Regions from separate parts of the Peribacillus sp. NPDC096540 genome, predicted to be linked through region 1. Evidence: predicted binding sites of a transcription regulator. Region 1 holds the regulator's gene; the other holds the start of a gene.

Evidence for each region. The regulator NrdR, encoded in region 1, represses ribonucleotide reductase genes. The targets are predictions, from matches to a motif close to AACACNATATATNGTGTT.
Region 2: the regulator NrdR is predicted to act here: its motif matches at 4,747-4,764, upstream of ACQKMR_RS04770 (vitamin B12-dependent ribonucleotide reductase).

The regions. Positions count from the first base shown of each region.
Region 1 covers NZ_JBNNTG010000017.1:35,870-44,497, forward strand. The annotation lists gene mutM (DNA-formamidopyrimidine glycosylase) at 1-245, shown strand, start outside; gene ytaF (sporulation membrane protein YtaF) at 326-958, shown strand; gene coaE (dephospho-CoA kinase) at 983-1,582, shown strand; gene ACQKMR_RS15435 (glyceraldehyde-3-phosphate dehydrogenase) at 1,743-2,780, shown strand; gene speD (adenosylmethionine decarboxylase) at 3,175-3,555, shown strand; gene nrdR (transcriptional regulator NrdR) at 3,826-4,287, shown strand; gene ACQKMR_RS15450 (replication initiation and membrane attachment family protein) at 4,346-5,764, shown strand; gene dnaI (primosomal protein DnaI) at 5,751-6,689, shown strand; gene ytxC (sporulation protein YtxC) at 6,810-7,646, shown strand; gene thrS (threonine--tRNA ligase) at 8,086-8,628, shown strand, end outside.
Region 2 covers NZ_JBNNTG010000003.1:172,795-181,422, forward strand. The annotation lists gene gcvT (glycine cleavage system aminomethyltransferase GcvT) at 1-97, shown strand, start outside; gene gcvPA (aminomethyl-transferring glycine dehydrogenase subunit GcvPA) at 116-1,462, shown strand; gene gcvPB (aminomethyl-transferring glycine dehydrogenase subunit GcvPB) at 1,455-2,912, shown strand; gene ACQKMR_RS04760 (rhodanese-like domain-containing protein) at 3,090-3,473, opposite strand; gene ACQKMR_RS04765 (lipoate--protein ligase family protein) at 3,691-4,527, shown strand; gene ACQKMR_RS04770 (vitamin B12-dependent ribonucleotide reductase) at 4,913-7,483, shown strand; gene ACQKMR_RS04775 (MFS transporter) at 7,697-8,628, shown strand, end outside.

The DNA.
Region 1 (8,628 bases):
CGTTAGATGAAATTAAAAAGCTGCATTCCGATATCATTGCAACATTAGGTGAAGCGGTGGAAAAAGGGGGAAGTACGATTCGTTCGTACATTAACTCTCAAGGGCAAATCGGCATGTTTCAGCAAGAACTTAATGTTTACGGACGCAAAGGAGAGAACTGCAAAACGTGCGGTACACCACTTGAAAAGCTAGTTGTAGCGGGACGCGGCACACATATATGCCCGTTGTGTCAGCCACTTAAGTAGTCAATGTTTTTTCACACACATCGGATGGGCTCCTTCCATATACTAGGGTAGCAACGAGAAGGGAAGGAGTAATAATTCCGATGTGGCTACAAATTATTTTTCTTGCTTTTGCAGTAAGTATTGACGGTTTTGGCGTAGGTTTGACATTTGGTATGCGAAAGATGAAAATTCCCTTAAAGTCAATAGCAGTCATCTCATTTTGTTCGGCACTGAGTCTAGGCATTGCGATGGTCATCGGGCAATTCATCAGTCAGCTTATTTCTGTCGGTGCGGCTGAAAAAACTGGGGGGATCATTCTCATTTTTCTTGGTGCCTGGATGGTATACCAGTATTTTAAGCCTGAAAAGGATTTGAACGACGAGAGATATCATGAAAAAATCATCTTTAACTTTGAAATTAAATCACTTGGATTAGTCATAAATATTTTACAAAAACCACTGAATGCCGATTTTGATAAATCAGGAACAATTACTGGTGTTGAAGCACTTGTTCTCGGGTTTGCACTTTCGCTTGATGCGTTCGGAGCTGGAGTTGGAGCAGCTATGATCGGGATTTCACCGATTATTCTCGCAATATCCATCGCTGTAATGAGTTCAATCTTCATTTGGAGCGGACTTCAAAGTGGGAAATCGCTTTCGAATAATAAAATTGTACAGCATTTGACCTTTCTTCCGGGCGTACTATTGATTTTAATTGGTGTATTTAAGTTATAATAATTGATTTAAAAGGGGGAGCTTATGGGACAAATCATTGGAATCACCGGGGGGATTGCCAGCGGGAAAAGCAGCGTCAGCCTTTATATACAGGAACTCGGTTTTACGATTGTAGATGCAGATGTGGCTTCCCGTGCAGTTGTAGAGCCAGGTGAAGAAGCCTATCATCAAGTAGTAAAAGCTTTTGGTGAAGAAATTTTATTAGCAAATGGCAATATTGATCGGGTGAAATTAGGGTCTATTATATTTCATGATCAAGAAAAGAGATTGCTTTTAAACAGTATCGTGCATCCGGCTGTTAGGAATTGGATGCGTCTAAAAACGGAAAAGGCACTCGCTGCAGGAGAAGAAACGGTATTTATGGATATTCCGCTCCTATTCGAAAGTAAGTTAACATTCATGGTTGAAAAGACTTTATTAGTATATGTAGATGAGCGGATTCAATTGGAACGCTTAATGAACCGGAATGGATTATCAGAAACAGATGCACTGGCAAGAATTCATTCGCAGATGCCGTTAGCTGATAAAAAAGTTTTAGCTGATGCGGTCATTGATAATAATGGGAATCTTGAGGAAACAAAGAAGCAGGTTAAAACCGTACTTTGCAATTGGAATGTCTTATAAATGAGAAAAAGGGAAGAAACCTTAATGGTTTCTTCCTTTTATTTTGAAAAAATAAGAACAATCCGCAATTTTATTAGCACAATTCCACTCAAATATGTTATACTAATTACATGTGAGAGGTAATAAGTATAACATTAATATTTTCAGGAGGGTCCGAACAATGAATTCAAGAATAGCGATTAACGGATTTGGGAGAATTGGAAGAATGGTTTTCCGAAAGGCCATATTAGATGAGAGTTTGGACATTGTTGCCATTAATGCAAGCTATCCTGCTGAAACTTTAGCTCATTTACTAAAATATGATACGATCCATGGTAAATTCGACGGTATAATTGTAGCGGAAGATGATTCACTTGTAGTGAATGGCCGCCGTGTACAACTAATAAATAACCGCGATCCAAAGCAATTGCCTTGGAAAGAGATGAATATAGATATTGTAATCGAAGCTACGGGCAAATTCAATGATCGTTCTAAAGCGGCTCTTCATTTAGATGCAGGGGCAAAAAGAGTGATTTTATCCGCACCGGGTAAAAATGAAGACGTTACCATTGTAATGGGCGTCAATCAGGAAGCGCTAGAAATTGACAAGCATTTTGTTATATCCAATGCATCTTGTACAACTAACTGCCTTGGACCAGTTGCGAAAGTGCTCGATGAAAAATTCGGCATTGACAACGGTTTAATGACAACGATTCATTCTTATACAAATGACCAAAATAATATCGATAACCCGCACAAAGACTTAAGACGTGCCCGTGCTGCTGCAGAAAGTATCATTCCTACGACTACAGGAGCAGCTAAAGCCATCTCTCTTGTGTTACCTCAATTAAAAGGTAAGCTTCACGGTATGGCGATACGTGTACCAACACCTAACGTTTCTTTAGTCGATCTTGTTGTGGACTTAAATCATGATGTAACGATTGATGAAGTGAACCAAGCATTCATTGACGCTTCAGAAAATGAACTTAAAGGGATTATGGAATTCACGACAGAACCTCTTGTTTCGAGTGACTTCAAAACTAATCCACACTCTGCAATAATCGATGGTCTATCAACGATGATGATTGGGAACAGAAAAGTGAAAGTCCTTGCTTGGTATGATAACGAGTGGGGTTACTCAAACCGTGTAGTGGATCTTGTAAAATTAGTAGCTTCAGAGTTGAAAAAAACTTCAGAAGTTCAATTATCTGCTAATTAGGTGATAAACCCGAGTCTGCTGAGTTAGCGGGCTCGGGTTTATTTTTAGCGGATTTCTAATTTTATTCTTGGCGGTTTTTTTAGACCGGGTAAAAATTTTTTTTGCGAAGTGACAAACTGACATGAAATGATTCAGAGGAGGAGGACTCCCTTAGAGAACTCTTACATATTTTGGGTTAAACAATATCTTTCCAAAAATTCAAAAATGGCAGTTGCAAAAAAAATTCAAACAATATATACTATGAATCGTGAACTTCTTCAAAAGAGAGTTTGCATGATGGCTACTTAAAGGGTTAGGACCTCTTTGGACTAACTTTCCCCCGTGGTAGTTGTTAGAAGTTAAGTAATTTTTAATCATGGTAAGGGGGAAGCTTAATATGGAAACAGCTTACACTATGGAAACAATGGGTAGACATGTCATTTCTGAACTTTGGGGTTGTGACTTTGAAAAACTGAACAATATTGATTTGATTGAAAAGATTTTTGTCGATGCTGCCTTGAAATCAGGTGCAGAGGTTCGCGAAGTAGCATTCCACAAGTTTGCTCCACAAGGAGTAAGCGGGGTTGTCATCATTTCTGAATCACATTTAACGATTCACAGTTTTCCAGAACACGGCTATGCAAGCATTGATGTCTATACATGTGGTAATTTGGATCCGAATATTGCGGCTAATTATATTGCTGAAGCTTTGAATGCGCAAACACGTGAAAACATTGAACTTCCACGTGGATTAGGTCCGGTACAAATGAAAAAAGCCAATATAAGTGCCCTATAAAAAACGTATACACAGAGATGCCATGGGTGCATCTCTTTTTTAATGCAATAAATTAGCTAGTCCGCTTTAATCTAAGGATTGTGACTAGTAAAAAGCAGAAATACTCTGATAAGGTTCCTTAAAGTGTCCGACATACAAGTGCCTACTGTTGGAAGTTACACTTTTTACTTGTACTGGTCGTTCCTTTTAATATAAGATTAAGATAGAAGAGTAATTCCTTGGGGAACATTTAGATAGGGGAGTCCTACATAAAATACGGAGCTGATAATGATGAAATGCCCATCATGTCAATATAATGGAACAAGAGTGCTCGATTCCAGGCCAGTCGATGAAAGTAAATCAATTCGACGACGCCGTGAATGTGAGGCATGTGGTTTTCGATTCACGACATTTGAAAAGGTAGAGGAAACGCCGCTGATAGTAGTAAAAAAAGGCGGGACACGGGAAGAGTTCAGTCGTGATAAAATCCTACGTGGCTTAATCAGGGCCTGCGAAAAACGTCCAGTTCCATTAAAGGAATTGGAGCAAATTACCAGTTATGTAGAAAAAGAATTACGCAACCAGGGCATCGCAGAAGTGAAAAGTGACAATGTCGGCGAAATGGTAATGGACAAGCTGGCAGAAGTCGATGAGGTTGCCTATGTGAGATTCGCATCCGTATATCGACAATTTAAAGATATTAATGTCTTTATTGATGAGTTGAAAGATTTAATAAATAAAGAAAGAAAGTAGAGCTGAAGATTTACTTTGGCTCTTTTTTCACTACATCTTTTGAAAGGTTTGAATGGAGATGTCAATGCATTGGCAAGAATTGCTTCCAGCGGATTCATATTTGGTTTCATCTGCGGGGCTGCTTCATGATTATGATCGGAAAATACTAACCCGCCTATATCAACCTCTTATTGGACCGATCTGTATTAGCCTATACATGACGTTATGGAGTGAGTTAGAGGAAAATCGGCTTTGGTCGGAGGCTTCCTCACATTATCAATTAATGAACACCATTGGCCTTAAATTAGGCGATATCTACGAAGCACGTCTTTTGCTTGAGGGAATTGGTCTGCTGAATGTGTATAAGAAATCGAAGGGTGATGCGAAGGAATTTATTTACGAATTAAATTCGCCACTGTCCCCTCAGCAGTTTTTTACGGATGGGATGCTGAATATATACTTATACAAAAAGATTGGCAAAGTACAATTTAACCGGTTAAAGAGATTCTTTTGCGATGATCACATTTTAACGGATCAGTATGAAAGTGCGACAAAATCTTTTGCAGAGGTGTTTTCATCAGATCATTTGGACTCCTTATATGTAACGGATGAAGCGAAAAACGAATGGAAACCGATGCCCGAACAGCAATTTATCAATCAAGCGGATGGAGTCGAGCCATCGGGATTTGAGGGCTTATTTGATTTTGATCTTTTGTTAGCCGGAATGAAATCCTCAATCGTGCCGAAAAAGGCCTTTACTCCGAAAATTAAAAGTACGATTGCCAAACTTGCCTTTTTATATGGCATTGATCCGCTTGAAATGCAAAAACTAGTTATGGATGCCGTTTCATTGGATGATGAGATCGATGAGGAAATATTAAGAAAGGCGGCAAGGGACTGGTACCAAATCGAACGACAGGCCGATATGCCTTCCCTTGTCAATCGCGTGCAGCCGATACGTGAACGAACACAAAAAGATGAACCGAAAACGCAGGAACAAGAGCTAATCCGTCATTTGGAGACTATTTCCCCGCGCGAGCGGCTGATGCAGTTATCAGGCGGTGCGGAGCCGTCCAGCGGTGATTTGAAAGTGGTAGAAGGCGTGATGATAAACCAAAAGCTAAATCCGGGGGTCGTCAATGTCTTAATTGAATATGTTATGCTCAAAACGGATATGAAATTCACAAAGGGCTATGTGGAAAAACTGGCGGGCCATTGGGCACGTCTGAAGGTGTCTACTGTCATCGAAGCGATGGAACTAGCTAAAAATGAGCACCGGAAATATCAGGATTGGGCTCAGGGAAGCAGAAACGTTGCAAAAGGCGGCCGGAAAAAGACGATTCGGGAAGAAGTGGTTCCGGAATGGCTTGAGAAAAAAGAAGAAACACAGCAGGAACAGAAAGTGGATCAGCCCGAATTGAATGAACAGAAACGCGAGCTTCAGGAGAAATGGAAGCAGTGGAAAGCTGGAGGTGAAATGAACGATGGAAAAGATTAATAGTTCCCTTAATAAATTGGCTAATACAGACCAATTTCAGCAGCGCTATGAAAAGTTAAAACAGGAAATTTTTGAAGACGAACAGGTGAGGCAATTTTTGAATGCCAATAGTTCGACTGTCACGAAGGAAATGATCGATAAAAACTTAGGGAAGCTTTATGAATTTACTTCTCAAAGCAATAAGTGTGATAAATGTCCAAGTTTGGATGGTTGTATCAATATGATGCATGGCTATTATCCCAAACTGGTTGTTCAAGGAAAGGCCCTTAATTTGAATTATGAAATCTGTCCGCGGAAATTGGCAGAGGATGAAAAGCGAAAACGCGAAAAATTGATTCGCAGTCTATATGTGCCAAAGGATATTTTAAAGGCGACGATTGAAGACTTTTCACAAAAGGATGATGAAAACAAACGTTTAGGCGTTTTAGGTAAAGCGATGTCGTTCATTATGGAGTATGAGCCAGGTAAAAGACAGAAAGGCTTATATATTTATGGGAAATTCGGCGTTGGCAAGACGTATTTATTAGGAGCAATTGCCAATGAACTCGCTGAAAGGCAGATCTCCTCTCTAATCGTCTATGTACCGGACTACTTAAGAGAACTAAAGGGCTCAATTGGCGATAATACCGTCAATGAGAAAATTGAAATGGTCAAAACGGCGCCTGTTCTTATGCTGGATGATATCGGAGCGGAGTCAATGACAAGCTGGGGACGCGATGAAGTCTTTGGACCAATTTTGCAATTTAGGATGCTGGAAAACCTGCCAACGTTTTTCACTTCGAATTTTGACATGAATGGCCTTGAAAATCACTTAACCTTTTCACAGCGCGGTGAGAAGGAAGAAGTGAAAGCGGCCAGAGTATTGGAAAGAATTCAATATTTAGCAGAACCGGTTAAGCTTGACGGTGTAAATCGGAGAAGATAGTGGAAAGTGGTCTCTTATTAGAGGTCACTTTTTTCTATTACAAGCCTTATCCTACTTCTAAACAAGTCCCTATCCCCATATACATGAAAAAAGAAGCAAGGGGGAAGGGGGGATGTCGTAGTGCAAATTTCGTTTCAAAATGATTCAGAGGCTTTAAAATTACTGAATTTAGTTTCTGTCCATCCGTTAGGGGCAGAATTTCAACCATACATTCGATTTCTTCCACAACAAGGTATGTATGTGGATATGACAGAGTCAGTAGGTGACAAATGGCTAATTCTGCTCAGTGATGTATTTCATTCTTTTTTGTTGGAAGAAAAGATGCTTCCTGTGATTGAACAAATCATTATCGGTAAATTCTTTTATAGAGAACGCGAAGAAATTGAAGCCATTACGGAAATTGCATCATCGATTATTGAAGGAGAAAGAGCTAGGTGTCAGGGGATGTTATTCAGTACGGAAAAACAATTGATTGAGGAAGGGCTTCAAAGCATTTTGGCGGGGAAGGTGTCTTTTTCATTCGATTCTTTTACGACTTTCCGTTTAAAATCTTTTCAGCACACGTTGGAAAAGTATGTGGTCAGGGCGATTGATGAATATAAGTTGGAACAAGACTATCAAAATTTCATTGCTACGCTCCGTGATTGCCTGCATGGGCAGGAGTCGAAATTACCAAAGCTTCATCTCGTCAATCGAGACGGTTTTCAATTCTATGATCAGGAATTCAGCAAGCTTGACCGACCAAAAATCAATAGTATGATTGACAGGCGGCTCCTTGCCAAAAGTTCACTTTTTCTCGATACGGTGATACTTGCCCCGCTGTTATCGATTGCCCCGGAAAACTTGTACATCTATACCGACGACAAGGAAGAAGGTCTGATTCAAACAATGGCGCGGATTTTCGAGGAGCGGGCGACTGTCCTGCCGCTCTCAGCATTTTCGGAGTCGTTTGAATGATCTTTTTGGGTGATAATGAACAAAACAGAAATTTAACCTTGATTTTCACCGTATAACAAATTATAATTTCCTACATACTATTAAAAACAAAAGTTATGATGAGGACACGGGTATTCTAGTCGCCGATTTTCAGAGAGGGGAGCCAACAGGCTGTAAGCTTCCTATTCGCATAGAACACTTACCGCCTTTAAACTTCGACTCGGAAAGCAATTAGATTGCGACTATGAGTTGACGGGAAGCTGCCGTTACCAAGTTACAAGTGTCATTTTGCCGTGAAAAGCAAGGTGAAACGAGGGTGGAACCGCGGGTTAATGATTATGATTATTAAGCTCGTCCCTGTTTTATACAGGGGCGGGCTTTTTGTGTTGTAATTAGATTTGTCGCTCGGATACCATAACTGAAAACAGATTGTTTTAAAAATAAGAAGGAGTGAAACTGAATGTCTGAATTACTAAAAATATCATTTCCTGACGGTGCGGTGAAGGAGTTTGCTAAAGGCACAACTACTGAAGACATTGCTGCATCCATCAGCCCTGGTTTAAGAAAAAAATCCATTGCTGGAAAATTCAATGGTGAATTATATGATTTGAAACGTCCAATTGAAGAAGACGGTACAATTGAAATCGTCACACAAGATGCAGAAGATGCGCTTGAAGTGCTTCGCCACAGTACAGCACATTTGATGGCACAAGCAATCAAACGTCTTTACAAAAACGCTAAATTCGGTGTCGGCCCTGTCATCGAAGGCGGTTTTTACTACGATATTGATCTAGAGGAATCATTAACTCCAGATGATCTTCCGTTGATTGAAAAAGAAATGAAGAAGATCGTTAATGAAAACTTGGAAATTGCTCGCCTCGAAGTAAGTCGTGACGAGGCCATATCCCGTTTCAAAGAAATTGGTGACGAGTATAAATTGGAATTGATCGATGCTATTCCTGCTGATCAGCAAGTAACGATCTATGAGCAAGGTGAATTCTTT
Region 2 (8,628 bases), on a different contig from region 1:
TTCGGTGATGGATTTGGAAGTCGAAGTGGAAATTCGTTCAAAACGATTGAAAGCCGTTATTATACAAACACCTTTTTATAAAAAACCACGTAAATAGAGAGGAATGGTCATTAAGATGAAACATCGTTACTTACCCATGACAGAGCAGGATAAACAACAAATGCTGGAGGTAATAGGGGTCCCTTCTGTTGAGAACCTTTTCAACGATATTCCTGAAAGTGTCCGTTTTCAAGGCGAATATGACATTAAACCAGCTAAATCAGAGCCAGCCTTAATGAAAGAATTATCAAAACTTGCGGCCAAGAATGCTGATCTTAAAAACTATGCTTCCTTTCTTGGTGCGGGCGTGTATGACCATTATTCACCGGTCATCGTCGATCACGTTCTATCCCGTTCGGAGTTTTATACAGCCTACACTCCTTATCAGCCGGAAATTTCACAGGGGGAGCTTCAGGCCATTTTTGAATATCAAACGATGATTTGTGAAATGACCGGAATGGATGTAGCTAACTCCTCCATGTATGACGGAGGGACGGCATTAGCGGAAGCAGCGATGCTTGCATCCGGTCATACACGACGTAAGAAAATTCTCATTTCAGCTGCAGTACATCCTGAATCAAGGGAAGTCGTTAAGACGTATGCGAAAGGTCAGCGAGTAGAAGTCATTGAAATTCCATTTAAAGATGGTGTGACAGATCTAGCCGCCTTAAAGGAATTGGCAAAAGATGATATTGCGGGAGTCATTGTCCAATATCCAAACTTCTTTGGACGTATTGAACCGTTGAAAGAAATGGAAGAAATCATTCATGATGTGAAATCCATGTTTATCGTTTCGAGTAACCCTCTTGCACTAGGTGCATTGACACCCCCAGGTGCCCTTGGAGCTGATATCGTAACAGGCGATGCTCAGCCATTCGGTATTCCAGCAGCTTTTGGCGGACCTCATTGCGGATACTTTGCGGTCACGAACAAACTTGTTCGAAAAGTGCCAGGTCGTCTCGTCGGGCAAACAGTGGATGAAGATGGTAAACGGGGATTTGTACTGACACTTCAAGCTCGTGAGCAACACATTCGTCGTGACAAGGCAACATCCAATATCTGTTCCAATCAGGCGTTGAATGCTTTAGCAGCTTCTGTTGCGATGACCGCACTTGGGAAAAAGGGTGTCAAAGAAATGGCTGTTAATAATATTCAAAAAGCCTATTATGCGAAAAAAGCTTTAAAGGAAAAAGGAATAGAAGTGGTGTTTGAAGGACCTTCGTTTAATGAATTTGTCATTAAATTGCCGGCTCCTTACCAAGAAATTAATCAAAGTCTTTTTGATAAAGAAATGATCGGCGGCTTCGACTTAGGGACTGTTTATCCACAGTTGAAAGACCATATGCTTGTGGCTGTAACAGAACTTAGAACAAAAGAAGAAATTGATGCACTTGCGCAGGAATTGGGGGATCAACATGAATAATCAAGATCAATCACTCATTTTTGAAATCAGTACGTCCGGTCGAATCGGGTACAGTCTACCGGAAATGGATGTTGAAAAAATTTCGCTTGAAGAGATTTTTCCTGCCGAGTACATCCGTCAAGAAGAGGCTGAGCTTCCAGAAGTATCGGAATTAGATATCATGCGTCATTATACGGCTTTATCCAAACGGAATCACGGGGTGGATTCGGGCTTTTATCCACTCGGTTCTTGTACGATGAAGTATAACCCGAAAATAAATGAAAATGTGGCGCGTTTTAACGGTTTCGCCCATATCCATCCATATCAAGATCCGGCGACTGTGCAGGGAGCCTTGGAACTATTATTTGACTTGCAAGAACATTTAACAGAAATCACAGGGATGGATCAAGTGACTTTACAGCCAGCAGCAGGTGCACATGGTGAATGGACAGGGTTAATGATGATTCGCGCCTTCCATGAAGCGAACGGTGATACAGCACGGACGAAAGTGATTGTTCCTGATTCGGCACACGGTACGAATCCAGCTTCCGCCACTGTTGCGGGACTGGAAACGATTACGGTAAAATCTGATGAAAATGGCTTAGTTGACCTTGAAGATTTAAAGCGCGTGGTAGGTTCGGATACGGCGGCTTTAATGCTGACGAATCCCAATACGCTAGGATTGTTTGAAGAGAATATTTTGGAAATGGCAAAACTTGTCCACGATGCTGGTGGGAAGCTTTATTATGACGGGGCCAATCTTAATGCAGTCTTATCTAAAGCCCGCCCAGGTGATATGGGCTTTGATGTGGTCCATTTAAATCTCCATAAAACATTTACAGGTCCACATGGCGGCGGTGGTCCGGGTTCTGGTCCTGTCGGAGTAAAATCGGATTTGATTCCCTACTTGCCTAAACCACTCGTGGTCAAACGAGATGAGCAATTTATGCTGGATTATGATCGCCCGCAATCCATCGGAAGAGTTAAACCTTATTACGGAAACTTCGGAATAAATGTGAGGGCTTATACGTACATTCGTTCAATGGGTCCTGATGGTCTTAAGGCTGTCACGGAGAATGCGGTCATCAATGCGAATTATATGATGCGTAGGTTGGAACCATATTTTGATTTACCATATAATCGTCATTGTAAGCATGAATTTGTGCTTAGTGGCCGCCGGCAAAAGAAGTTGGGCGTCCGAACACTCGATATTGCCAAAAGATTACTAGACTTCGGCTATCATCCACCTACTATTTACTTCCCGTTGAACGTGGAAGAAGGAATGATGATAGAACCGACTGAAACGGAGTCAAAGGAAACTCTCGACGCGTTCATTGATGCGATGATTCAAATAGCTAAGGAAGCGGAAGAAACTCCGGAAATCGTACAGGAAGCGCCACATACAACAGTTATTAAAAGGCTGGATGAAACACTTGCTGCAAGAAAACCAGTCCTCCGTTATCAAGCTTAATAGCCTAAATAAAAATCCCCGCCATCAGAGCGGGGATTTTTATTTTTTATATGTATAGAGAATGACCGGCTGGAAATGAATATACCATAAGACATAATAAGCAATAAGACGGCATTTCATTTCAATTTTTAGAATGATAGCTTTTTAATTAAAAAGAGCCCATGCGGAGATGGGTTCTTATTTCTTTGCTTTAATTTTACCGGTCCACATTTTGAAACCGCCTTTTAGATGAAACAGTTCTTTGTAGCCTTTTTTGTATAGCATGGCTGCAGCTCTTCCGCTGATGATTTCGCTTTGAGCGTACAAGTATACAGGCTTGTCCGGTCTAATTTCAACCAGGCGAGTTTTCATTTGTGTCATAGGGATGTTTCTTGCGCCTAAGATATGACCATTATCAAATTCATTTGGTTCCCGCACATCGATTAGTTGTACTTTTCTGTAGTTAGCAATAAATTCATCCTGTGTTAACGTTTTAACGATTTTACGCTGGCGGTACCAATTAAAAAGTGAATACGCAATAACCGCTCCTATGATGATGAGCAGTGTATATAATAATTCCAAACATAAAAACTCCCTTCTACCTAACGAATACAGACAATCTTTATTATATAATTGCTTTAACTAATAATCAAAAAATATTTTCGTAAAATTCTTTATCGACTTAATAGTACTTTCTTTTTTAGAGTGTTAAAGTCTGTTAAACTACTACATGTGAGTTTTTTTTATGACGGAATTACTGACCTACTTTAAAGCAGTCTACATGAAATGAGGGGTAAGGATGACAAAAGAAAAATGGGGATTTATAGATTCAGGATATTGTTCACCGGCTTTTAATATGGCGATGGACGAAGCTCTTTTAAACTGGCAGAGTAAAGGGGAAATACCACCGATTATACGCTTTTACGGTTGGGACCCAGCTACATTGTCGATTGGTTATTTTCAAAAGGCAGAATCTGAAATTGATATAGCAGAAGTTAAAAGGCAGGGCCTTGGTTTTGTTCGCAGACCAACAGGAGGACGTGCGGTACTGCATGAACATGAATTAACCTATAGTGTAATTGTTCCAGAATCCTATCCGGGAATGCCTAATACCGTTACAGAAGCATATCGGGTCATTTCTGAAGGCATATTAATGGGATTTAGAAATCTTGGACTAGATGCTTCCTTTTCCGTACCTCGAACCGAAGAGGAAAAAGCGGCATTAAAAACACCAAGATCTTCGGTTTGCTTTGATGCGCCAAGCTGGTATGAATTGGTTGTTGAGGGCCGGAAGGTAGCTGGCAGTGCACAAACAAGGCAAAAAGGTGTAATCCTTCAGCATGGGGCAATTTTACTTGAGCTTGATGAGGACAAGCTTTTTAGTGTATTTAAATTCTCCAATGATAGGGTTAAAGAAAGAATGCAAAAAAATTTAAAAAACAAAGCTGTGGCCATTAATGATATTGCTGGAAGAAAGATTACCATCCCTGAAGCAAAAGTTGCTTTTGAAAAAGGTTTTGCAGAAGGGCTGTCCATTGATTTAGAGCCATACGTCCTCAATGAAAAACAGTTGCTAGAGGTAAAGACCCTTGCTGAAAGTAAATATGAAAGTGATGAATGGAATTTTTTGAGATAGAGGAAGCAGGATGATTAGAATAGATAATAAAAATGTTCAGATTTGTGTAAACAAATAAGCTTTTCCTTGCAACTATAAGCACTAACAAGGATAGGGAAAAAGCAAGGTTCAAATTAATTGAAATCTGATGAAAAATTATTATAAATCGACATTTTCCTCCCTATTACTAACTATATTAATTGATTTATCGTTTGACAAAATTAAAAGTTAATCAACGTAAACACAATATATAGTAGTCGAAATATTTATTGCGACACTATATATTGATTTTTGAGTTTCACTATGATAAATTTAGGGTAACTTGTTAAGCGAAACGGACATGTAAGACTACATATAGATTTTTGCAGCAAGAACGGATCTTGAAACATATAAAGGAGAGGGAATTATGTCGGTTGTAATAAAAGAAGCTTTAAAGGTTGATCTAGAAAGGTTGAATAAGGATATTTCTTTATTTCCCCAGGTCCATCCTGTAACAGCTGATATGAAAATGACGCATAAAGGCGTGTCCCGTCTAGTTATGCTTGACCGCTATTCTTTTAAGGATACTGAAAAAATTACGCTATCGACTGGCGATTTTGTAGTATTGACGATTAAGGAAGATCCGAAATTTCCTGCACGGGGTCTTGGTTACATCGTTGAAATAGATTGGGAAACGAAAAAAGCTAAGGTATTAGTGGATGATGAATTCCGCGGAGCATTAGATAACCCGGAAGAAGTGGAAACTGGGATTGTAAATCGGCCGCTTGATATCATTGAAAAGCCGCTTGAAATATACTATGAACAAATTGCAAAACGTAATGCTACGGGATTGGCTTCAGTGGAAACGACTGAAGAAAAAAGAACGGAATGGTTCAATAAGTTCTATGAAGAATTAAAGAACCTTAATTTTGTCCCTGCAGGACGTGTATTATATGGAGCTGGTTCTAACACGGATGTTACTTATTTTAATTGCTATGTAATGCCATTTGTTCCGGATTCACGCGAAGGAATTTCCGAACATCGAAAGCAAGTCATGGAAATCATGAGCCGCGGAGGCGGTGTAGGTACGAACGGATCGACACTTCGTCCAAGAAACACGTTGGCAAAAGGGGTAAATGGAAAATCCTCCGGTTCAGTTTCATGGCTTGATGATATTGCGAAATTGACCCATCTTGTTGAACAGGGCGGAAGCAGACGCGGTGCACAAATGATTATGCTTGCGGATTGGCATCCAGATATTGCTGAGTTCATTATTTCGAAAATGCAAAATCCACGGATTCTTCGCTACTTAGTGGAAAACACAAAAGATGAAGCCATCAAAAAATATGCTACGGATAAATTAAAATTCACACCGCATACCGAACAAGAAACGGCTATGTACCAAGGTATTATCAACTATAAAGAGATTCCGGGTTTAGGCGGATTTAGCGAGAAAATCATTAGAGAGGCCGAGGAAAAGGTTCGTACAGGCGGAACGTACAGTGTCCATAATGCTGATTTTCTAACAGGCGCCAATATCTCGATTTGCTTGACTAAGGAATTTATGGAAGCTGCCGAAAAAGATGGGGAATATGAATTGCGTTTCCCGGATGTTGAAAGCTATAATGCTGAAGAAATGGCGATTTATAATGAAGAATGGCACAATGTCGGTGATGTACGCCAGTGGGAAAAAATGGGCCGGAAAGTTCGTGTTTACCGTAAAATCCGAGCTAAAGAGCTTTGGAACTTAATTAATATTTGTGCTACTTATTCTGCAGAGCCGGGTATTTTCTTTATTGATAATGCTAACGAGAAAACAAATGCAAAAGCATACGGACAACAAGTTGTAGCAACGAACCCATGTGGTGAACAGCCACTGGCTCCATACTCAGTATGTAACCTAGCAGCAGTCAATTTAGCAGAAATGGCTGATAAAGAAAACAAAACCGTAAACTTTGAGAAACTTAAGAAGACCGTAGAAGTGGGTGTGCGTATGCAGGATAACGTCATTGACGCAACCCCTTACTTCTTAGATGAAAACAAGAAACAAGCACTCGGCGAGAGACGGGTTGGTCTTGGTGTAATGGGTCTACATGATTTGTTAATCTATTGTGAAACGGAGTACGGATCTGAAGAAGGAAATATCCTGGTAGACAAGGTGTTTGAAACGATTGCAACTACAGCATACAGGACTTCAGTAGACCTCGCTAAAGAAAAGGGCAGTTTCCCGTTCCTAATCGGGTCAACTGATGAAGAAACCAATGAGCTTAGAACGCGTTTCACTCAAACAGGATTTATGGAAAAAATGCCAGAAGATATCAGAGACAGTGTTGCTGAACATGGTATCCGTAACTCTCACTTATTGACAGTTGCTCCTACAGGCAGCACAGGTACGATGGTTGGGGTATCAACTGGTCTTGAACCATATTTCTCTTTCACTTATTTCCGCAGCGGTCGTCTTGGTAAATTCATTGAGGTTAAGGCTGACATCGTACAGGAATACTTGGAACGTCATCCAAAAGCGGATCCAGAAAAGCTTCCGAAATGGTTCATTTCTGCAATGGAATTGGCTCCTGAAGCTCATGCTGATGTTCAATGCATTATTCAACGCTGGATTGACAGCTCGATTAGTAAAACGGTTAACGCTCCTAAAGGATATACCGTTGAACAAGTTGAAAAAGTATATGAACGTCTATACAAAGGCGGAGCAAAAGGCGGTACGGTCTATGTAGATGGAAGCCGTGACAGTCAGGTACTTACGCTTAAAGCAGAAGAAAACCAAATGGATGAGCAACTTGAAATGGATGAATTAACAGATGTGGAAGAAAAGAAAAAAGTCGTATTAGTTGATACGATAAATGAACTGCGTTCGACGAATGTTACGATTGGGTCGGAAGTAGGTAACACCTGCCCAGTTTGCCGTAAAGGTGAAGTTCAGGAAATGGGTGGATGTAATACATGCACGAATTGTGGCGCACAATTAAAATGCGGCCTATAAGCTTAATTTAAGAAAGGCGTTAAGGTACAGCTGAAAAGCTGATCTTAACGCCTTTTTTTTGCAGATCTTTGAGTGTTTATTCAATATTTTGAGCTTTTAAATTTAAGATTACCTTTTATTGGTTTATAAACAAGTAATTGTTATTAGTTCTCATGAAGGCTTTCCTTGATATATGGTTAAACTACAAAGTATTAACTATGATGGGGTGTATGAATGGAAAATCAGAAATGCGATAATACGAAGGTAAGTGCTTGGTGTATTGTAAGCATGGCTTCGATTCCGCTCGTCATGACACTAGGAAATTCTATGCTTATTCCCGTGTTGCCGGTTTTTGAAGAAAAAGTGAATATAACATCTTTTCAGTCGAGTATGATAATCACCAGTTATTCAATCGCTTCCATTTTTCTAATTCCAGTAGCAGGTTACTTGTCTGATCGCATTGGAAGGAAAAAAGTTATTCTACCAAGCCTAATTTTAGCTTTGATAGGTGGTTTGATTGCTGGTTTTGTTTCTTGGAAGATGGACAATCCGTATACCTGGATTATCATGGGCCGTGTTCTTCAAGGGATTGGTGCGGCTGGGGCAACTCCAATCGTCTTGCCATTAGTAGGTGACCTTTATAAAGCGGATGATGAGAAAACAAGTTCCTGTTTAGGCATAATTGAAACATCGAATACCTTCGGGAAAGTGTTAAGTCCGATTTTAGGATCCTTATTCGCTTCACTTATTTGGTTTTTACCGTTCTTTTCTATTTCTTTTTTTAGTTTAATTTCAATTGTTCTCGTTTTTTTCTTTATAAAAGTACCAAAGAATAATCATGCACCAGTAAAGTTCAAAGAATTTTTAAATAAAACGAAAGTAACGTTTGAGGAGGGAGGGAAGTGGCTTTCCGTTGTATTCTTATTGGGCGTGTTTGTCATGCTTGTTCTTTTTGCAGTGCTATTTTTTTTATCGGAAAGTCTAGAAAAATTACATGATTTAAAAGGCGTTAAAAAAGGCTTTGTCTTGGCCATCCCTTTGTTCTTCTTATGTATTTCCTCTTATGTGGCAGGAAGGAAAATTAAAGGAAGCATACCGTTGATGAGAAAGATTATATTGATTAGCTTAATATTAATGTCAGGAAGTGTAGTTTTTGTCGGCTATAC